Regions from separate parts of the Streptomyces sp. NPDC015144 genome, predicted to be linked through region 2. Evidence: predicted binding sites of a transcription regulator. Region 2 holds the regulator's gene; the other holds the start of a gene.

Region 1 (11,120 bases), on a different contig from region 2:
GGGGCAGCGCCGCCCCGGCGAGGGTGAGCACCGGAACGCTCACGGCGAGGACGGCCACCGTCCTGGTCAGCAGCAGCCGCAGCCCCCCGGACGGGGCGGCCGCCGTGATCTCGTGCATCGGGTCCGCATGCCTGCCGTACGAGAGGGCGACCCCGGCGAGCGGCAGCACCGGCGCGACGACGAGCAGCAGTGGGCGCACCGTCTCCCCGGCCCCCGCCCCGTACGCCAGCGCGAGGGCGCCGACGGTCACCAGCACCAGCGCCGACAGCCACGCACCGCGCAGCGCGGGCCCGGCGGCCCACAGCAGCCGCCCGGTGCGGACGGCCGGACGGGGCACCCCGGCCGAGGCTCCGTCCCGTGCCGCCCCCTCGGCCGCCACCGCCGCCAGCAGCTGTGCGCGCACCGCGTCGAGCACCGGCCCGGCCCCCGGCCGGACGGCCCGTACCGCCGCGGAGACCAGCACCGCGCAGTCGTCGCACGCCTCCGTGTGCTTCTCCACCGACCAGGCGTCCGCCTCCGGCAGCGGCCCGGCGGCGTACCGCCCGGCCAGCTCCTCGCTCACGTGCCAGCGGCGCACACCGCCGCCTCCCGTCGTGGTCATGCCGTTCCTCCCAGCGGTCCGGCCTCCGGGAACGAGAGCTCCAGCGCGGCGCGCAGCTCACGTCTGGCCCGCATCGCCCTGGTCTTGACCGTGCCCTCGGGGATGCCGAGGAGCCGGGCCGTCTCGCGGGTGCTCAGCCCGTCGACGACCGTGGCGCGCAGGACCTCGCGCAGCTCGGGGGAGATCCGGTCGAGCGCGGCGCCGACGTCCCCGTACTCCAGTTCGGCGAGCACCCGCTCCTCGGCGGAGGGCGCGGTCGCGGCCCGGTCGCCGCTTCCGGCCCGTTCGGCGCGCGCGGCGAGGTCGCTGCGGGCGTGCACCCGCTGCGCGTCGACCAGCCGGCGCGAGGCGATCACCCAGAGCCAGCCGCCGACCCGGGTGCCGCGATGCGATCCGGCGGACCGCCAGACCGTCAGGAAGGTGTCCTGAAGGACCTCCCGCACGGTCTCGTCGTCCCCGCACCGCCGCTCCAGCCGGGCCAGCAGCCAGCCCGCGTGCCGGTCGTACAGCGCGGCCAGGGCCTGCGCGTCCCCCTGCGCGACGGCGCGCAGCAGGGCCTTGTCGTCCGGGTCCTCCCCCGAGGGGCGCAACAGCTTCACACCTCTTCTATCGGGCGGGGCCCGCCCGCCGGTTCACGGGCGCGGCGCCTTCTCCCCGTGCACCGCGCGGTACTCGGCCGCCAGCCAGGGGCCAGGTCCTCGACGATGCACGCACTGTGCCCGTCGCCCCGCCGTGGCCCCAGCGGATTCTCGCCGGGGCCACGGCGGGGCGCCCGGCCCGGCTCACGGAGACGGGCGGAGCAGCGCCTTCGGGAGGATGAACCACAGGACGATGAAGAGGCAGAGGGTGGCGGCCGTGATCGCGATGCCGGCGACCCGGCCGAGGACCACCGTCATCAGCAGGAGAACGGCCCCGTTGAGCGCGAGGGCGAGGAAGACCAGACCGACTTGCGCGAACTGCGCCGACAGGGCGACGATCCGGGACTTGACACCCCGGTGGAACATCCCCCGGTGCAGGGCGACCGGGGTCGCCAGCACGGCCGAGGAGACCACGGTGAGCAGCAGCGTCACCACGTACGTGGCGCGCTCGTAGCTGTCGAGATCCGGGAACCGGTTGGTGAACGCCACACCGAGCAGGAACGCGAAGACGATCTGCACCCCCGTCTGCACGACCCGCAGCTCCTGGAGCAGCTCGACCAGATTGCGGTCGGCGCGCTCCGCAGGCGTCTCCTCACCATGAGGGGACGCGGCCGCGGATCTCCGCGAGATGTGCGACATGGGCCCCATTTTTTCCCCCACGCCCCGGCCGCGCCACCGCTGCCCAGCTGGGAGGGGCAGCACCCGGCGCGGTCGCGGGGGCTCCGTGCGGGTAGTCCGGTGCGAGGAGGATCCCGGTGTCCGTCCCTCGTCTCCCGGGCGGTTGTGGCGGAACCGCCTCGGGCGGAGGGCTCCCTCCTGAGTGGCTGGCCGCCAACGGGCTGCGACGATGGGGTGGTTACCCAGACGGAGGACGTTTGTTCGTTTTTGTGTGTGCGGGATGCGGTGCCGAGCTGACCGTCCCGCTGTTCCAGGTTTCCCTGCCGGTCCATGCCCGCCAGGTGTACGGGAACGGCGCCCAGCTCCCGGTGCTCATGGAGTCCGGGACGTTCGCCGTGGACCCGGACCCGTGGAGGGGGCCGTGGCGGAGGTGGGGCGGGATCGATCCGGTCGAGGCGGAGGCGCGCGGTATCTACGCGCCGGTCCGCTCCCTGTCCGACGATCCGCCCGGCGAGAGCGTCGTCGCGCCCGGCGACATCCGTGGAACCCGGCTGATTCCCGAGGAGCGCGTCGGTTCTTCCTGCTGCGGCCTCGACGGTGCGGACGGGCCCAACATGGCCTGCCTGGCGTGCGACCTGCCCGTGGCGACCAGGCTCGACGACTGCTCGCTCTGGCAGGCGGTGCGACTCGACCCGGACGCCGTGCGCCGCACCCCTGGCGGCGGTGTTCCTCCCACGCCCCTCTCCTGGGCGGAACTGGTGGAAGAAGGGGAGGGCATGCCCCCGTTCGAGCCGATCGCCACGTGGGGCGGACCGTTGGGGACGGGCCACTACTGGTCGTGGAGCCCGCGGTGGGAGGCGGCGGCCGGCCGGGCGCTCGCCCACCTGCTGGTCGCCTCCCGGGGGCGGCCGGTGCGGGTCCCGGGCGGTCTGGCCGCGGACGTGTTCCAGCGCGGGCTGGACGCCCTGCTGCCGACGGGCCTCCCGGAGCGGCGTGCCGTCCTGGCCGGGCCGGGGCGGCCCTTCCCGGGCGAGGGTGACGACATCCTCCTCGTACCGGTCCATCCCCGGACGGGCCGGACCTGGAGCCCGCCCGGCCCGGCCGCGTCGGCGTATCCGGTGCCCCTGCCGCTCGGGGTGTGGTTGTGGCTGGCCTCTCCCCGGCCGTACCCGCCGGTTCCCGCGTCGGGGCGTATCCCCCGGGACGTGCTCCGTGACGACCCGCCCCCCCTGCTCCCGAACCGCCCTTTCTGGGCCGACCGAGAAGTGTTCCGGCACACCCTGGCCCGGTTGCCGGCCGCCCGTGCCCCGTGGCTGCGCGCGATCCTGGAGAACTTCGGGCAGGACGCCTGGGCCCACATCTTCTAGTTGCAGTAGTTCCAGGGCGTTCCTTCCGGTCCGGGAGCGCTTCCGGGTGATCGCTCAGAGCGAACACATCCCTGGGAACAATGGGCGGCTCAGGAGCATTGAGTCTGCATAGCTCAACTTGACTGCCGAAGGGGAGATCATGGCTACCGATTCCACCGCGGTTACTCCGCTCGCCCTGCCCGTGCTGCCGCTCGACGACGAGGTCGTGCTGCCCGGGATGGTGGTGCCTCTGGACCTGTCCGACGCGGAGGTGCGGGGCGCCGTCGAGGCCGCGCAGGCGGCGGTCCGGGCCGATGGGGGCAAGCCCGAGGTGCTGCTCGTGCCGCGGATCGACGGTACGTACGCCGGTACCGGTGTCATCGGCACCGTCGAGCAGGTCGGGCGGCTCTCGGACGGAGACCCGGGCGCGCTGATCCGCGGCCGGGGCCGGGTGCGGATCGGGGCCGGGACCAGCGGTCCGGGCGCCGCGCTCTGGGTGGAGGGGACCCGGGTCGACCCGGTCGTCCCCGACCCGCTGCCGGGCGCCGCCGCCGAGCTGGTCAAGGAGTACAAGGCGCTCGCCACCAGCTGGCTGAAGAAGCGCGGCGCCTGGCAGGTCGTGGACCGGGTCCAGCAGATCGAGGACATCTCCGCGCTCGCCGACAACTCCGGTTACTCCCCGTTCCTCACCACCGCCCAGAAGGTGCGGCTCCTGGAGACGACCGACCCGGTCGCCCGGCTGAAGCTCGCCATCCAGTGGCTCGGCGAGCACCTCGCCGAGCAGGACGTCGCCGAGTCCATCGCCAAGGACGTCCAGGAGGGCGTCGACAAGCAGCAGCGCGAGTTTTTGCTGCGCCGCCAGCTCGACGCCGTACGCAAGGAGCTCGCCGAGCTCAACGGCGAGTCCGGTTCCGGCGACGAGTCCGACGACTACCGGGCCCGCGTCGAGGCCGCCGACCTGCCCGAGCACGTCCGTGAGGCGGCGCTGAAGGAGGTCGAGAAGCTGGAGCGGGCCTCCGACCAGAGCCCCGAGGGCTCCTGGATCAGGACCTGGCTCGACACCGTCCTCGAACTTCCCTGGACCGAGCGGACCGAGGACGCCTACGACATCCGGGGCGCCCAGCGGGTCCTGGACGCCGAGCACGCCGGGCTCCAGGACGTGAAGGAGCGGATCACCGAGTACCTGGCCGTGCGCAAGCGGCGCTCCGACCGCGGCCTCGGGGTCGTCGGCGGGCGGCGCGGCGGCGCCGTACTGGCGCTGGTGGGGCCGCCCGGTGTCGGCAAGACCTCGCTCGGCGAATCCGTCGCGCACGCCATGGGCCGCAAGTTCGTCCGCGTCGCCCTGGGCGGGGTGCGGGACGAGGCCGAGATCCGCGGCCACCGGCGTACGTACGTCGGTGCTCTGCCCGGACGCATCGTGCGGGCGATCAAGGAGGCCGGTTCGATGAACCCGGTCGTCCTGCTCGACGAGATCGACAAGGTCGGCTCCGACTTCCGGGGCGACCCGGCCGCCGCCCTCCTCGAAGTCCTCGACCCGGCGCAGAACCACACCTTCCGCGACCACTACCTGGAGGTCGAGCTCGACCTCAGCGACGTCGTCTTCCTGGCCACCGCCAACGTGCTCGAAGCCATCCCGGAGGCCCTGCTCGACCGCATGGAACTGGTCCGGCTCGACGGCTACACCGAGGACGAGAAGGTCGTCATCGCCCGCGACCACCTGCTCCCGCGCCAGCTGGAGCGGGCCGGACTGGCGGCGGACGAGGTCACGCTCGACGAGTCCGCGCTGCGCAGGCTGGCCGGCGAGTACACGCGGGAGGCCGGGGTCCGGAACCTGGAGCGGGCCGTCGCCCGGCTGCTCCGCAAGGTCGCGGCCCAGCACGAACTGGGCGACCGGGAGCTTCCGTTCACCGTCACCGACGCGGACCTGCGGGGCCTGATCGGGCGCCCGCACCACGTCCCGGAGTCGGCCCAGGACCCGGCCGAGCGCCGGACCTCGGTGCCGGGGGTGGCGACCGGGCTCGCGGTCACCGGGGCCGGCGGCGACGTGCTCTACGTGGAGGCCTCGCTGGCCGACCCGGAGACCGGGGCCTCCGGACTGACCCTCACCGGTCAGCTCGGCGACGTCATGAAGGAGTCCGCGCAGATCGCGCTGAGCTTCCTGCGCTCGCACGGGGCGGAGCTGGAACTGCCGGTCGCGGACCTGAAGGACCGGGGCGTGCACATCCACTTCCCGGCGGGCGCGGTGCCCAAGGACGGCCCGAGCGCCGGCATCACCATGACGACCGCGCTGGCCTCGCTGCTCTCCGGGCGGCTGGTCCGTACGGACGTGGCGATGACCGGTGAGGTCTCGCTGACCGGGCGGGTGCTGCCGATCGGCGGCCTCAAGCAGAAGCTGCTCGCCGCCCACCGGGCCGGGATCACCACCGTGGTCATCCCGAAGCGGAACGAGGCCGACCTGGACGACGTCCCCGCCGAGGTGCTGGACACCCTGGAGGTCCACCCGGTGACCGACGTCCGCCAGGTCCTGGAGATCGCCCTGGCCCCGGCCGAGGCCCCGGCGCGGGAGGAGATCCCGGTCGCGGCGTGAGCGGCACGGCGTGACGGACGTGGCGCCGCGCGCGTGACCGGTACGGACGGCCCGCCTCCCGGGAACCCCGGGGGAGCGGGCCGTACCGCGTGCCCGTGCGCGGCGGCTGACCCGTCCGTGACGACGCGACCCCCGGCGCCGGGGTGCCGGGGTGCCGGGGGTCGCGTCGTCGTGGAACCGGGAGGTCAGGGGCGGTAGATGGTGCCCGGGACCGGCTCGGCGGGGGCCATCAGCTGCGGCACCGTCACGAAGGTGTAGCCCTGCTTCTGCAGCGCGTCGATGATGCCCGGCACCGCGGGGACCGTGCCCTTGTAGATGTCGTGCAGCAGGATGACGCCGTCCCGGCTCGCCTGGTCGAGTATCCGCTTCCTGATCAGCGCGGAGTCGGTCGTGGAGTAGTCCTTGGCGGTGGCGCTCCACAGGATCTGGGAGAGGCCCAGGTCCTTGCTGACGTCCGAGACGATGTCGTCGGTGCGGCCCTGCGGCGGGCGCATCAGCCGGGGCTGCTTGCCGGTTATCTCCGTGATGGCGTCCTGCGTCTTCTTCAGCTCGGCGCGTATGTCGGCCGGGTCGCGGTCCGTGAGGATCTTGTGGGTCCAGGTGTGGTTGGCCACCTCGTGGCCCTCGGCGGCGATCCGGCGCACCGTGTCGGGGTGCTTCTTCACGTGGTTCTTGCCGAGCAGGAAGAAGGTTGCGTGCACCTTCTTCTCCTTGAGGATGTCCAGCAGACGCGGGGTGTCCTCGCCCGGTCCGGCGTCGAAGGTCAGCGCTATGCACTTGGCCTTGCGGCAGTCCACCGGGCCGAAGGTGCCCTTCGCGTCGGAGCCCGCGTCGGCGCGCGCCGAGGCCGGAGCCGTGGTCTGCATCGCACAGCCGCCCAGGGTCAGCGTGAGCGCCGTCACCAGGGCCGCGGTCAACCCCTTACCGATCGGCTTCGTCTTCTTGGGCAAGGCGGGTCACTCCTCCGTGGCTGAACAGATGCGCGCGGCGCGGTGTGCCGGGTGCGCCGGAGGAGGACTATACACAGCGTGTATACGTCAACGAACGTCGGGGTCAATCACCGCTCCGGGGGACGAAATCCCTGTTCGGAGGCGTACGGAACGCGGTACGCGCAGTGCCCCGGCGGGGCGCGCCGGGGCACTGCGGTGTACGCGGGGAGGATGCGCGTCCGGGGGAGGCTCAGCCGTTGGCGAGGGCCTGTACGCGGTCGAGGGCGCCGTTGAAGCGGTTGTGGTCACCGACGTACGGGCCGGACGAGGTGTACTGCCAGATCGTGTAGAAGCCCCAGCCGGCCGGGAGCTCGCCGACGGTGCTGGCGTACCGGGCCACCCAGAGCGGGTTGGTGGCGCCGAAGCTCGCGTTGTTGCCAGTGCAGTCCTTCCACCAGCTGGTCGCGGTGTAGATGACCGCGTCGCGGCCGGTGCGCGCCTTGTACGTGTTCACGAAGTCGCGGATCCAGTTGACCATGCCGGCCTGGCTCAGGCCGTAGCACTGGGCGCCGTACGGGTTCCACTCGATGTCGAGCACGCCGGGGAGCGTCTTGCCGTCCCTGGACCAGCCGCCGCCGTGGTCCACGAAGTAGTTGGCCTGGGTGGCGCCGCTCGTGGTGTTCGGGGTGGCGAAGTGGTACGAACCCCGGATCATGCCCACGTTGTACGAGCCGTTGTACTGCTGCGCGAAGTAGGGGTTCGTGTAGTACGTGCCCTCCGTGGCCTTGGTGTAGGCCCACTTCACGCCGCTGCCCCAGAGCGTCGACCAGGCGACGTTGCCCTGGTAGCTGGCGACGTCCACGCCTTCGGTCTGGACGGCGCGGGTGTCGCGGGGGAGTCCGGCCTCGCCGTCGTGGGCTATGACGCCCATGCCCATCGTGGCGGTGCCCCTGGCGGGCTTCTTGGCGGCCGCGGCGTCGGTGTCGGCGGCGCTCGCCGCGCCGGGCAGGGTGAGCATGAGGGAGAGCGCTGCGAGGAGTGTTCCGGCCGCCGCGAAACGGGAGCGGCGGGAGGACCTGGCAGTGGATCTGAGCACCGGCATGGGAGTGCCTCCGAGGACGTGGTGGGGGGACGCGCTGATCCCAGGGGGACGTGGGGCACACCCCCCTGCGGGCATGTAATGGTGTGAACATGCCAGGCATGACGCTACGCACGTAGACCCGTGCTGGGGAAGGGGGTCCGGGCGCCGCCGTTGGTCTACTCCTGCGAAATACTGGCGCAAGCTGCGGTGATGACCTGCGGTGAAAGAAATTTTCAGCGACCGGAAAGCTCATGAGGGGTGTTGACGTGCACGGGAGCGAAAGCGGTAGTGAACCGGGCGCGACCGGAAGGAGTGGTGTGGACCACGCATTCCTCGCGCTGGAACGGGAGTTGGCCGTCTTTCTGCGCCGGGCCCGCGCCAATTCGGGGGAGATGGCCCGGGAGGTCCACCCCGACCTGGAATCCGCCGCGTACGGCCTGCTCGTCCAGTTGGAGTCGGCGGGGCCGCAGCGGGCCACCGACCTCGCGGCCTACTTCGGGGTGGGCAAGGCGACCATGAGCCGTCAACTCCGCGCCCTGGAAACGCTCGGGCTGGTGATCCGCGAACCCGATCCCGCCGACGGCCGGGCCTTCCTCGTCCGCCTCACCGCCGAAGGGCTGGACCGCTACCGCAGCGTCCGCGACGCCCGCCGCGAGCGCTACGTCCGCAAGCTCGCCGACTGGGACCGCGCCGAGGTGGCCGAACTCGCCCGGCTGCTCCACCACTTGAACGCCCGCGCCGAGAACTGACGCCCCGGGGCCGGAGGGCGTACGGCCTCGGGGGCGGCCCCCGGAGCGCGAGGGCGGGCGCCCGGACGCCCCGTCACAGCACCGCGTGGACCGCCGTCGCGTCGTCGTGCGTCTTGCCGCGACCCAGCAGCGCCCGCCCGGCCCCCGCGTCCGCCTCCTCCAGCACCCTGACCCGGTCGATCAGCGACTGCGGCCCCTCGTCGTCGAGCACCTTCAGGCAGTCCGCCCAGTCGCCCGCGCGGAACACCTCGGTCCAGCGGGCCGCCCCGTCCGTCAGCGCGGCGATCGCCCGCACCTGGTCGAGCGGGGTGCGGCCGGTCACCGCACGCGAGGCCACGGCGGGGTCGGCGGCCGCGGTGAAGAAGCCGCCCTCCTTGTTGCGCAGCCGGGTGTCGGTGAACGCCACGGAGCTCAGCGAGCCGGGCGGCAGCCGGTCCAGCCGGTCGTCGAGCACCGGGCGTACGCTCCCGTCGCGCAGCCCGAGCAGCAGCACGGAGTCGGAGAGCACCAGGTGCTCGATCTCGCGCTCGTCCCACCGGGCCATGACGACCGTCGCCTGCGGGGTACGTACGTGAGAAAGGTCACACAGGGAACGGTGCGTGTCGGCGGTGCGCCCTATGGACAGGGCGAGGATCTCCTGAAGGGTCAGATCCCGCCGCGAACCGGACAGTTCGATCAGCGCGCCGCCCAGCCGGGCCGTGAACCACGGAACCGAATGCACACAACCGTCGTCGCCCCGCGGCGGCGTCACCCCGTCCAGCAGGACCAGCGCCCCGCCCCACCCGGAAGCGGGGAGAGCGGTGGCCGCCCAGTCCTCGTTCGGGTGTTCGGGACTTCCGGGGGCCGTGGCCAGCGCGAAGAGCATGCGGCCAGTCTGCACGACGCCTTCACGCCCTCCGCACTCCCGTGTGATTGGCCTGAACCTGCGGCTTCCGGCCGGTGAGGGAGCGGAAGGGCGGCCTCCGTGGGGCGTGCGGGCGGGCATCCTGCCAAAGCCCGGGCGGAAGTTCCACCCGGCGGACCGGGTGTGGCCGAGGCCCTGTCCGGGCAGACTTGTTCGCCAACTCGGGAGTGATGTTCACTCCTTCAGGTGGTGGAGTGGTCGTTGCGTGTCCCCCTCCCAACAGCGCTGGAATGGTCGGAAGCCGTACCAGTGGGAAGGGACGCCCGCGCGTGTGACCGTGCGTCACCTCTGCTTCATGGGCGGACGAGTCAAGAATGCGAGCACCGGTGCAGAAGAAGCGGCCTCGGAGCAAGGGCGAAGAGCGGAACGGTTCCGGGGCGGTGTCACCGGCCCCCGCCGAGAGCGGGAGCACCCGGCGTCCCGTACGGGTGCGGAGCAGGCTGGTCGCCGGAGTCGCGGTGGTCGGGGTCACCGTCATCGCGGCCGGTGCTCCCATGGTTCTCACCGCCTCCGCCGAGCTGAACGACTCGCAGCGCCTGGTCACCCTCGCCGAGCTGAACCAGCAGGCCGTCGCCCTTGCCCACGCGCTGGCGGACGAGCGCGACGACGTCACCGCCAGGATCGCCGCGGGCCGGGACGGGAAGACCGGCGCGGACGACGCCCGGAGCACCCGGGTCGACCAGCGGGTCGAGGAGATCCGGGCCGCCGCCCCCGCCGCGCTCCGCCGCGACCTCGCCGGCATCCCCTCCCTGCGCCGCGAGGCGCTCACCGGCAAGGGCACGGCGCTGGAGGCCCACCAGGCGTACTCCGAGATCATCGGAAAGCTCCAGGCCCTCGCCGAGGAGCTGACGGAGAAGACCCCGCCGCGCGCCGCCGGGGCCACCCGTGCCTCGCTCGCCCTGGCCCGCGCCACCGAACAGGCCGCCGCCACCCGGGGGCTGCTGCTCGCCGCGCTCTCGGTGCCCGGCGGGGCCCCCACCCCGCAGATCGACCCGGTGACCGGGCTGCCGGTGCAGAACGGTTCGAGCACGATCGACCCGGCGACCGGGCTGCCGGTCCAGACGCAGGACGGCGCGAGCGCCAAGGACGACCGCACCCGCGACGAGCTGAGCGCCGCGGCCCAGCTCGCCCGCGTCCGCGAGCTCGGCGCGCTCGCCGACTTCGACCAGGTCGCGGGAGCCACCGCCCGCGACAAGCTGGCGTCCACGGTCACCGGCCCGGAGGTCGCCGGCGCGGAGAAGTACCTCAACAAGCTCACCGCCCGCCCCGAACTGTCCGAGAGCGGCCGCGCCACCAGCCGGAAGAAGGCCGGGGCGGCGCTCTCCGCGCGGATCGACCGGATGCGGAGCGTCGAATCGGCCCTCGGCACCGAGCGGATCGGCCGACTGGAGCAGCTGCGCGACGACGACGTCACCGCGCTCGAACTGCGCATCGCGCTGCTCGGCGGCTGCCTGCTGATCGCCGTCGGCGTCTCCACCGCCGTGGCCCGCACCCTCACCCAGCCGCTCGCCGTGCTGCGGATCGGCGCCGCCCGGCTCGCCACGGAGCCCGAGACCGCCGAGCCGGTCCGCTACACCGGCCGCAACGACGAGTACGCCCAGGTCGTACGGTCCCTCAACAGCCTGCACGCGAGGCTCCGGGGGCTCCTGACCCAGTTCAACGGCCGC
Region 2 (11,120 bases):
GTGGTCGCGGTACCCAACTCGGTCTTCTACGACGACCCGGAGGCGGGCCGCAGCCTCGTGCGGTTCACCTTCTGCAAGAGGGACGAGGTGTTGCGGGAGGCGGTCGGCCGGCTGCGTCGGGCGGCGTCCTGATCGGGTGGGGACGCGGACCGGCCCGGGGCGGCGGTCGGGTGACCGTCGCCCCGGGCCGGGGTGCGTTCGGGGGGCGGGTCAGGCGTCGGTGGCCTTCTCCTCGCCGTCCGCCTGCTCCTCGCCGTCCTCCTTCGCCTCGGCGGGCGCCAGGCCGAGGCGCTCCTGGAGCCAGCGGTCGAACTGGATCGAGGCGCCGATCCAGCTGGCCGTCGAGGAGACGAAGTGCTCCAGGCTGACACCCGTGCCGGTGAGCATCTGCGCCTCACCGATGAGGCGGACCGAGACCTCGGTCTCCTCGGAGCCCTCCTCGGGCTCGTGGGTGTGGGTGTAGACCTTGGGCCACAGGGTGTTGCGGTTCCAGTCGTCGATCGCGTCGAGGAGGACCGGACGCTGGTCGACGGCGTGCGGGCGGTCGTAGAACGTACGGACCGCGAAGACCTGCTGCTCGGCCTCGCCGCGGAACATGAAGTACACGCGGAAGTCCTCCCAGACCGCCGCGAGGTCACCCTCGCCGTCGACGCCGTACTTCACCTCCATCTGGTCGAGGAGCTGCTTGACCAGGTCCTGGTCGGGGAAAACAGGGCCCGCGGGTCCTGCCGCCTGCGGTTCGGGCTGGACGCCGAAACTCGGAATCGAGGACGGATCGATAGACATCGCTGGGTACTCCTGTGGATCGCACGTGGTTTCCTGCCGACGACCCTAGCCGCGTTTCACCGCCAGGGCGTAGACCCCCCGGGCTACGCCTTCGCGGGGATCGCCCCGGTTCCCCGGGCCCGGGTCCAGGCGGCTGCCACCAGGACGGCGCAGACCACCCCGAGGAGCCCGGAGGCCCCGATGGTGTTCGCCGAGGAGCCGGTCAGCTCGGTCACCGCGCCCCCGGCCGCCACACCGATGCCCTGCATGGCGGTCACCCCCGACCGGGCGAGCCCCAGCGCCTGGCCCCGCCGGTCGGCCGGGGTCAGCAGGACGAAGGTGGCCCCGGCGGTGATCTGGTACGCCGAACACACCCCGGCGACCAGCAGCAGGACCATCGCCACGCCCACGCCGGGATCGAGCCAGTAGGCGACCAGTGGCAGGTTCGCGGCGATCGCCAGCGGGCCGAGCAGTCGGCGCCGGGTCTCGTCCCCGACCCGGGACCGCCCCAGCAGGGCCGCGCCCAGCACCATGCCCGCCGGGTGCGAGGCGAGCAGCAGCCCCACCGAGTACGCCCCGCCGCCGGCCTCGTCCGCGAACGGGGCGGCCAGCCCCTCCGGCAGGACGATGAACCCGGCGAGCCAGCCCAGCGCGAGCAGCGAACGGAGCCTGCGGTCGGACCAGATCAGTGCGGCGGCACCGCCGACCTGGGCACCGAGCTTCGCCGTACGGGCCTCGGCGCTCGCCACCGGGCGGGCCTTCACCCCGAACCGGATGAGTGCCGCCGAGAGCAGGAAGGTCGCCGCGTTCACGGCCAGCGAGCGGTTGCTGCCCAGCCACGCGGCCAGCAGCCCGCCCCCGGCGAAGCCGACGAGCTGGCCGACCTGGTGGGTGATCTGCATGACCCGCTGGCCCCGCTCGTACCGCTCGACGCCGAGCACGGTGGGCATCATCGCGCCCTGGGCGGCGCCGAAGGGCGCCTCGGCCAGCTGCGCCAGCACCAGCAGCCCGGCGAGCAGAGGCAACGGCATCCCGGGCAGCGCCATCAGCCCGACCAGCACCATCCGGATCAGGTCGCAGCTGACCATGACCGTACGGCGGGGGAACCGGTCGGCGAGACCGGAGAGCAGCACCCCGGACAGCAGCGCGGGCAGGGTGGTCAGGGCGTAGGTCGCCGCCGTCCAGCCCGGTGAGTCGGTACGTTCGAAAACGAGCAACGACAGTGCCACCCGGGCCAGTTGGTCGCCCAGGATCGACTGAGCGTAAGCAGCCCAAAGGGTACGGAATTCGCCAAGGTGAAAGAGATTGTCGGATCGGGGCTTCTTGGGCCCGCTTTTTATCTCATCGCCTATCCGCTCGTTCATGCGGGCACGCTACCGGCTGCCCAATTCGGCCTCGAATCCCAACTGTGGGCGGGGAGCCACGGGCGGGTCGCGGTGTCCTGTTTATTTGTGTCCGCCGGGGCGGACGACATCGACCCGTGCCCTGAAGTCCCTTGTCAGAAGCGGTACAAGGGGATAGAGGGGGCGACGGGGAAGCCGCCAGCGCCCACCGGTACCGGAGAGAGCGTTTGGCGCGATATCGATGTTGAAGAATGGATCACTTCAGGCGGGGACCATTTCTCCGAATTCCCGAAATCACCGCATTCTCCGTTTCCGCGGCGGCACCCTGGCCGGGCGGCCGGCCCCCACCCCCTATGCATGGGAACGTGACACCCGACCCCTCGGGTGTCACGTTCCAGAACGCCGTCCCTGTCCGGGCGTGCCCTCTCAGACCGCCGGACCGACGAGCAGACCGTCGCCGACCCGGTCGACGCGTACGGTGTCGCCGTCCTTGACCTCGCCCGCGAGGATCTCCTTCGCCAGCCGGTCGCCGATCGCCGTCTGGATGAGGCGGCGCAGCGGCCGGGCGCCGTACGCCGGGTCGTTGCCCTCCTCGGCCAGCCAGGCCAGGGCCTCGGGCGTGACGTCGAGGGTGAGCCGGCGGTCGGCCAGCCGCTTGGCGAGCCGGTCGATCTGGAGCTGGGCGATGTGGGCCAGCTCGTCGCCGGAGAGCGCCGAGAAGACCACGAGGTCGTCGAGCCGGTTGAGGAACTCCGGCTTGAACGAGGCCCGCACGACCTCCAGGACCTGGGTCCGCTTCTCCTCCGGCTTGGTCAGCGGGTCGACCAGGAACTGGCTGCCGAGGTTGGAGGTCAGGATCAGGATGGTGTTGCGGAAGTCGACCGTGCGCCCCTGGCCGTCGGTGAGCCGGCCGTCGTCGAGCACCTGGAGCAGGATGTCGAAGACCTCGGGGTGGGCCTTCTCGACCTCGTCCAGCAGCACGACGCTGTACGGGCGGCGGCGGACCGCCTCGGTGAGCTGGCCGCCCTCCTCGTACCCGACGTACCCGGGCGGGGCGCCGACCAGCCGCGCCACGCTGTGCTTCTCGCCGTACTCGCTCATGTCGATGCGGACCATGGCCCGCTCGTCGTCGAAGAGGAAGTCGGCGAGCGCCTTCGCCAGTTCGGTCTTGCCGACACCGGTCGGGCCGAGGAAGAGGAACGATCCGGTGGGCCGGTCCGGGTCGGCGATCCCGGCGCGGGTGCGCCGTACCGCGTCCGAGACCGCGCGCACCGCCTCGCCCTGCCCGATGAGGCGCCGGCCGAGCTCGTCCTCCATGCGCAGCAGCTTCTGGGTCTCGCCCTCCAGCAGCCGCCCGGCGGGGATGCCGGTCCAGGAGCCGACGACGTCGGCGATGTCGTCCGGGCCCACCTCGTCCTTGACCATGGTGTCCTTGGCGGCCTCCTGCTCCGCCTCGGACGCCTCCGCCAACTCCCGCTCCACGCCCGGGATCTCCCCGTACAGCAGCTTGGAGGCGGTGTCGAAGTCGCCGTCGCGCTGGGCGCGTTCGGCCTGGCCGCGCAGCTCGTCGAGGCGCTCCTTCAGCTCACCGACGCGGTTGAGGCCCTGCTTCTCCTTCTCCCAGCGGGCGTTGAGACCGCGCAGCTCCTCCTCCTTGTCGGCGAGGTCGCGGCGCAGCCGCTCCAGGCGCTCCCGGGAGGCGGGGTCGGTCTCGTTCCTGAGCGCCAGCTCCTCCATGTGCAGCCGGTCGACGGCGCGCTGGAGCTCGTCGATCTCGACCGGCGAGGAGTCGATCTCCATCCGCAGCCGGGAGGCCGCCTCGTCGACCAGGTCGATCGCCTTGTCGGGGAGGAAGCGGGAGGTGATGTAGCGGTCCGAGAGGGTCGCGGCGGCCACCAGCGCGGAGTCCGCGATGGAGACCTTGTGGTGGGCCTCGTAGCGGCCCTTGAGACCGCGCAGGATCGCGATGGTGTCCTCGACGCTCGGCTCGGCCACCAGCACCTGCTGGAAGCGGCGCTCCAGGGCCGGGTCCTTCTCGATCCGCTCGCGGTACTCGTCGAGCGTCGTCGCGCCGACCATGCGCAGCTCGCCGCGGGCCAGCATCGGCTTGAGCATGTTGCCCGCGTCCATCGCGGAGTCGGCGCCGGCGCCCGCGCCCACGACGGTGTGCAGCTCGTCGATGAAGGTGATGATCTGGCCGTCGCTCTCCTTGATCTCGGAGAGGACGGTCTTCAGCCGCTCCTCGAACTCGCCGCGGTACTTCGCGCCCGCGACCATCGCGCCGAGGTCGAGCGAGACCAGCCGCTTGTTGCGCAGCGACTCGGGGACGTCGCCCTTGACGATGCGCTGGGCGAGTCCCTCGACGACGGCCGTCTTGCCGACGCCGGGCTCGCCGATCAGCACCGGGTTGTTCTTCGTGCGGCGGGACAGCACCTGGACGACCCGGCGGATCTCCTGGTCGCGCCCGATGACCGGGTCGAGCTTGCCCTCGCGCGCGGCCGCGGTGAAGTCCGTACCGAACTTCTCCAGCGCCTTGTACTGGCCCTCCGGGTCGGGTGTGGTCACCCGTCGTCCTCCCCTGCTCGTCTCGAACGCGTCCAGCAGCTTCTTCGCACTGGCCCCCTGACCGGCAAGGATCTCACCGGCACGGCCGCCCTTGGCGGCGATGCCGATCAGCAGATGCTCGGTGGAGACGTAGTCGTCGCCGAGGTCCCGCGCCCGCTCCGCCGCGTCCGTGACGACGGCGAGCAGGTCGCGGTTGGGCTGCGGCGGGGCGACGGTCGAGCCCGTGACGCTGGGCAGCGAGCCCAGCAGCCGCTCGGTCTCGGACCGCACGGCGATCTGGTCGGCGTCGACGGCGGCGAGCAGATCGATGATGTTCGCGTTGTCCTCGCCCGCGAGGAGCGCGAGCAGCAGGTGCCCCGGGGTCAGATCGGCGTGCCCGTCCTTCACGGCCCTGTTGGTGGCCGCGTTGATGGCGTCCCGGCTCTTGTTGGTCAGCTCGGCGTCCACGTGCGCTCTCTCCTCCTGACTCGACCAGCGTGCGTAAAGTTGAGTCTACCCCACTCAAGTGAATGTTGAGTCCACTCCACTCAACTTGATTCGGGGGTCTTCCGTGCCCCTACCGGACGGATCCGCTGTTCCGAGTGAACCGGCCGCGCGGGCCACCCGCCACCGCAGCCCCGGCCCCCGCCCGGCCGGGAACGCCGGGGCGGCGGGCACCGTAGGGTCTGCCCCATGGCAGTCGACGTGACGAACCCCGGCCCCGAGTACCTCGCCTTCTGGCGCGCGCGGCACGTGTGCACCCTGACCACGCCGCGCCCCGACGGCACCCCGCACGTGGTGCCGGTGGGCGTGACGTACGACCCCGAGGCGCGGCTGGCCCGGATCATCACCGGCCGGAACACCCGCAAGGCGCGCAACGTCCTGGCCGCGGGCCCGGACGGGGCACGGGTCGCCGTCTGCCAGATCGAGGGGCGTCACTGGGCGACGCTGGAGGGGCGCGCGACGGTGCGCACGGAGCCGGAGGCGGTGGCCGAGGCGGTACGCCGCTACGCGGAACGCTACGGGCGTACGCCGAGGCCGAACCCGGAACGGATCGTCATCGAGATCGCGGTGGACCGGGCGCTCGGCAGGGCCTGACCGGCCCGGACCCCGGAGCACCCCGGAGCCGTCCGGGAGCCGCCGGGGAAAAGCACAACGGCGCCATCGTGTTCAGGTCACGATGGCGCCGTTGTGTGGGGGAGTGACTGAGCGACATGGAACGACGGGGGATCGCTCAGGCACTGCGGGGGGTGGCGGAAATAGTCTCTGGCTCGAACAGCTGGTGGTCACGCCGGTCGAGGTTCACGAAGATCATGTCGTACCGGATCGCGCAGCGGACGGGCTGCGGAGCTCCACGCGGCTTGCGGAGACACCGGTAGGCGCGTACTTCGTCGTCTTCTTCGCGTGCGACAACGATCGGGTCGCCGAACAGAGTGACCATCAACGAGTCGCCACGGTGGGGAACGGCGGTGACGAGGTCGATGAAGTGCCAGCCCGATCGGTAGGCGGTGGCCATCTCCCGTCGGAAGGTCCGGTCGTCCGGCGGGATGGTCATGCGCTCGTACGGGCCGTGACGGAGGGGGCGACCCAGCCGATGTCGGACGACGTGGCGGGCGCGACCCAGCCGATGTCGGACGACTTCGCGGGCGAGACCCAGCCGATGTCGGACGCTCCCGCAGGGGAGACCCAACCGATGTCGGACGACGTGGCGGGGGCGACCCAGCCGATGTCGGACGACTTCGCGGGCGAGACCCAGCCGATGTCGGACGACGTGGCAGGCGCGACCCAACCGATGTCGGTGGCCTGGACGGTCCAGCCGATGTCGCCGCCGGCGGCACGGTCCTCGCTCCAGCCAATGTCGCTGCCGCCCAGCAGCCCGATCCCCAGGGCCGCGACGAACGAGACGGCAAGCGCCGAGCGATGCATTCGCTTATACATAGTCGGCTTCGTCCTCACTTGTGGATTCTTCTCCCCCGCACTTAAGACGATGTCTCACCTGGGCACGCGAGCACCACCGAGTGGATGCATCATGTTCTTGCATGTTCAGGAACCTGGGGGGTGACGATATGACTACAAGTGACGCAAAGCCGACACATCCTCACGGGATCACCGAACTGTGCGATGCCGGAGCACGCCTTTACGCCAGCGCTTTGCGACTGGGACGGATCGCCCGCGTCGAAGTGGAACCGGCTCCCTGCCTCATGGAGTTCGCGCTGCTTCATCCCGATCCGGACGACCCGACCTGGCTCCGCCCCGTTCCGCCGTCCACCGCTCTCGCGCAGCATCTGCACCCCATAGAGCGCGAGATCCTGGAGCGGCGCCGGCACTCGGTCGAGCTGACGGAATCGTTCGAGCCGTTCATGGACATCAGCACCGTGGGGCCGCCCACCACCAATGCCATCACGGTGCTGGAAGGCGTGAACCGCATCAACGCGGCACTGGACCTCGCCACCGCAGAGTGCCGTACCGAAGTGCTCACCGTCCAGCCCGGCGGCGGGCGGAGCGAGGACCGCCTCATCAAGTCGCTGGAACGGGGCCTGTCCGTCGTCCACCGGGGCGTCCGGATGCGCACGCTCTACCAGCACACCGTGCGCCACAGCCCCAGCACCCTCGCGTACGCGGAGCGCATGGACGACGCCAACGTCGAGATACGCACGCTGGAGGAGCTGATCGGCCGCCTCATCGTGTTCGACCGGACCGTCGCGTTCATACCCGCCAGCGACGACGACCAGATCGCCCTGGAGCTCCGCAACCCGGGACTCGTGCACTACCTGGTCAACGTGTTCGAACAGTTCTGGACCAGGGCGGCGCCGCTGTGCGAGGAGGTCAAGTACGAGCCGACCTCGCTCGGCATCAGCGGGGTCCAGCGGTCCATCGCCCAACTCCTGGTGGAGGGGCACGTGGACGACTCCATAGCCCGCCGGCTCGGTATGAACGTCCGCACCTGCCGCGCCCACGTCGCCAAGCTCGCCGCCGCCCTCGGCAGCAACAGCCGGGCCCAGCTCGGCTATCTGATAGCCCGCTCCGGCATCCTCGAAGAGGACTCCTGACCGCCCGTACGGACCCCCTGCCGCACAAAGGGCGTCCCGGAACGGCCGAAGGGCCGGGAGCCGTCCCTCAGGACGCCTCCCGGCCCTTCTCCGGCTGTCGCGCCGTCGCGCGGCCCCGTTCTCAGCCCTTCGGCCGCTTGGGCCGCCAGACCACCAGCGCGCTGGTCTGCTGCACGTCCTGGTACGGCACCAGGTCGCGCCGGTACGAGGCGTGCACCTGGGCCTCGCGCTGCTGCATCGCCTGCGCCGCGCCGTCCACGGCCGCCGACAGCTCGGCGACGCGCTGCTGGAGGGCGGCGACCTGGTTCTCCAGCTCGATGATGCGCTTGATGCCGGCGAGGTTGATCCCCTCGTCCTGCGACAGCTGCTGCACCGTGCGGAGCAGCTCGATGTCGCGGGCCGAGTAGCGCCTGCCGCGCCCGGCCGTGCGGTCGGGCGAGACCAGGCCGAGGCGGTCGTACTGGCGCAGGGTCTGCGGATGGAGTCCCGAGAGCTGGGCCGCGATCGAGATCACGTACACCGGTGTCTCATCGGTCAGTTCGTACGGATTGCGTCGTCGGCCGTCCACCTCAAGCTCCCTTCGCGGCCTGGAACAGTTCGGCCCGCGGGTCGTGGCCCGCGGTCGCCCGGCGGTACGCCTCCAGCGCTTCCCGGGCCTCGTCGCCGAGGTCCTCGGGGACCGCCACCTCCACGGTGACCAGCAGGTCGCCCCGGGTGCCGTCCTTGCGCACGGCGCCCTTCCCACGGGCCCGCATCGTACGCCCGTTGGGCGTGCCGGCGGGCAGCTTCAGGGTGACCGGAGGTCCGCCGAGCGTGGGCACCTTCACCTCGCCGCCGAGCGCCGCCTCCGTGAAGTCGACGGGGACGGTGACCGTGAGGTTGTCGCCCTTGCGGCCGAAGACCGGGTGGGCGTCGACGTGGACCACGACGTACAGGTCGCCCGCCGGACCGCCGCGCTCGCCGGGACCGCCCTTGCCGCGCAGCCGGATCCGCTGGCCGTCCGAGACGCCCGCCGGGATCCGGACCTGCATGGTCCGGGAGGACTTGGCGCGCCCGGACCCCTTGCAGACGTCGCACGGATCCTGGGCGATGAGGCCCCGGCCCTTGCAGTCCACGCAGGGATCGGTGAGCGAGAAACCGCCGCCGGAGCCGCGCGAGACCTGGCCGGTGCCGAGACAGGTCTGACAGACCCGGGGGGTGCCGTTCTTGTCACCGGTGCCGGAACACGCCTTGCAGGGCGCCTGGCTGGACATCCGCAACGGGACGGTGGCCCCGTCGACCGCCTCGGTGAAGCTGAGCGTCACCTCGGACTCGATGTCCTGGCCGCGCCGCGGCTGCACCCGCGTCCCCGTACCGCCCCGGTTGAACAGGCCGCCGAAGACATCGCCCAGGCCGCCGCCGCCGAAGCCGCCGGCACCGCCCTGGCCGCCGCCGCCCTGGGCACCCCCGAAGAGGTCGCCCAGGTCGAAGTTGAAGTTGCCGCCCGCGCCGCCGGGGCCGGCCCGGAAGCCGCCGTTGCCGAAGAGGGCGCGGGCCTCGTCGTACTCCTTGCGCTTCTTGCTGTCGCCGAGGACGTCGTTCGCCTCGGAGATCTCCTTGAAGCGCTCCTCCGCCTTGTCGTCGCCCTTGTTGGCGTCCGGGTGGAACTCGCGGGCGAGCTTCCGGTACGCCTTCTTGATCTCGGCGTCGGTGGCGTCCTTGGGGACGCCGAGGACCTTGTAGTAGTCCTTCTCGACGAAGTCCTTCGTGCTCATCGACGTCCCTCCTTCCGGACGATCGGCCATGCGGCCGGCGCGTGGGCCGGTCGCATGGCCGGGCGGTGGGCCCCGAGGTGGTCGGACGGAATGTCAGACCTCCTCGGTGCCACCGCTCTCCTCGTCGGTTGCCTTCTCTTCCTTGGCGGCCGCCGGGGTCGCCCCCGGCTGGGGCTCGGCGACCGCCACCCGCGCGGGGCGGATGGTGCGCTCGCCGATCCGATACCCCGGCTGCAGGATCGCCACGCAGGTCGTCTCCGTGACGTCCGGCGCGTACGAGTGCATCAGGGCCTCGTGGATCGTCGGGTCGAAGGGCTCGCCCTCCTTGCCGAACTGCTGCAGGCCCAGCTTGGCGACGACCGTCTCCAGGGATTCGGCCACCGACTTGAACCCGCCCACCAGCTCGCCGTGGTCCCGGGCGCGGCCGACGTCGTCGAGCACCGGCAACAGCTCGGACAGGAGGCCCGCCACGGCGATCTCCTTGACCGTGGCCCGGTCCCGCTCGACGCGGCGGCGGTAGTTCTGGTACTCGGCCTGGAGCCGCTGGAGGTCGCCGGTGCGCTCGGTGAGCGCGGAGCGGACCTGGTCCAGCTGGGCCGTCAGGCCGACTGTCTGCACTCCGTCCCCGGCCGGGGACGCCTCCTCCTCCGCGGAGGGCTTGGCGTCCTTCGGCTCGGCTCCTTCAGGGGTGGCGCCGGAGGGGACGTCGGGCTTCTCCTCGAAGCCCGGAGTCTCCTCGGTCACACCGCACCGCCCTTGGAGTCCTTCTCGTCGTCCACGATCTCGGCGTCCACGACGTCGTCGTCGGCCTTGGCCTGCTGGGCACCCTCGCCCTGCGGAGCACCCTCGCCCTGGGCGTTGGCGTACATCGCCTGGCCGAGCTTCTGGGAGACGGCCGCGACCTTCTCGGTGGCGGTACGGATCTCGGCGGTGTCCTCGCCCTTGAGCTTCTCCTTCAGCTCGGTGAGCGCGGTCTCCACCTCCGTCTTCACGTCACCGGGGACCTTGTCCTCGTTGTCCTTGAGGAACTTCTCCGTCTGGTAGACGAGCTGCTCGCCCTGGTTGCGCGACTCGGCGGCCTCGCGGCGGCGGTGGTCCTCCTCCGCGTACTGCTCGGCCTCCTCACGCATCCGGTTGACCTCGTCCTTCGGCAGCGAGGAGCCGCCGGTGACGGTCATCTTCTGCTCCTTGCCCGTGCCGAGGTCCTTCGCGGCGACGTGCATGATGCCGTTCGCGTCGATGTCGAAGGAGACCTCGATCTGCGGGACGCCGCGCGGGGCCGGCGGGAGACCGGTCAGCTCGAACATGCCGAGCTTCTTGTTGTACGCCGCGATCTCGCGCTCGCCCTGGTAGACCTGGATCTGCACGGACGGCTGGTTGTCCTCGGCCGTCGTGAAGATCTCGGACCGCTTGGTCGGGATCGTGGTGTTGCGCTCGATGAGCTTGGTCATGATGCCGCCCTTGGTCTCGATACCGAGGGACAGCGGGGTGACGTCGAGGAGCAGGACGTCCTTGACCTCGCCCTTGAGGACACCGGCCTGGAGCGAGGCGCCGATGGCGACGACCTCGTCCGGGTTCACACCCTTGTTGGCCTCCTGGCCACCGGTCAGCTCCTTGACGAGCTCGGCGACGGCCGGCATACGGGTGGAGCCACCGACGAGAAC

Evidence for each region. Region 2 encodes HspR, which represses chaperone genes until heat shock. Its sites were predicted from a motif close to TTGAGNNNNNNNNNCTCAA; they were not measured.
Region 1: lon (endopeptidase La) is a predicted target of HspR. The motif match lies at 3,323-3,341, and genes of this name have one in related genera.

The regions. Positions count from the first base shown of each region.
Region 1 is NZ_JBIBUU010000035.1:3,562-14,681, reverse strand. Features, by position in the region: gene ACF08W_RS34130 (zf-HC2 domain-containing protein) at 1-601, opposite strand, end outside; gene ACF08W_RS34125 (RNA polymerase sigma factor) at 598-1,200, opposite strand; gene ACF08W_RS34120 (DUF6328 family protein) at 1,384-1,878, opposite strand; gene ACF08W_RS34115 (hypothetical protein) at 2,115-3,224, shown strand; gene lon (endopeptidase La) at 3,364-5,790, shown strand; gene ACF08W_RS34105 (polysaccharide deacetylase family protein) at 5,976-6,656, opposite strand; gene ACF08W_RS34100 (lysozyme) at 6,970-7,821, opposite strand; gene ACF08W_RS34095 (MarR family winged helix-turn-helix transcriptional regulator) at 8,052-8,549, shown strand; gene ACF08W_RS34090 (hypothetical protein) at 8,623-9,414, opposite strand; gene ACF08W_RS34085 (nitrate- and nitrite sensing domain-containing protein) at 9,780-11,120, shown strand, end outside.
Region 2 is NZ_JBIBUU010000015.1:145,538-156,657, forward strand. Features, by position in the region: gene ACF08W_RS24715 (pyridoxal phosphate-dependent aminotransferase) at 1-132, shown strand, start outside; gene ACF08W_RS24720 (YbjN domain-containing protein) at 211-786, opposite strand; gene ACF08W_RS24725 (MFS transporter) at 870-2,129, opposite strand; gene clpB (ATP-dependent chaperone ClpB) at 2,535-5,120, opposite strand; gene ACF08W_RS24735 (pyridoxamine 5'-phosphate oxidase family protein) at 5,346-5,750, shown strand; gene ACF08W_RS24740 ((2Fe-2S)-binding protein) at 5,887-6,207, opposite strand; gene ACF08W_RS24745 (hypothetical protein) at 6,204-6,578, opposite strand; gene ACF08W_RS24750 (helix-turn-helix transcriptional regulator) at 6,719-7,702, shown strand; gene ACF08W_RS24755 (heat shock protein transcriptional repressor HspR) at 7,824-8,270, opposite strand; gene dnaJ (molecular chaperone DnaJ) at 8,272-9,456, opposite strand; gene grpE (nucleotide exchange factor GrpE) at 9,550-10,200, opposite strand; gene dnaK (molecular chaperone DnaK) at 10,197-11,120, opposite strand, start outside.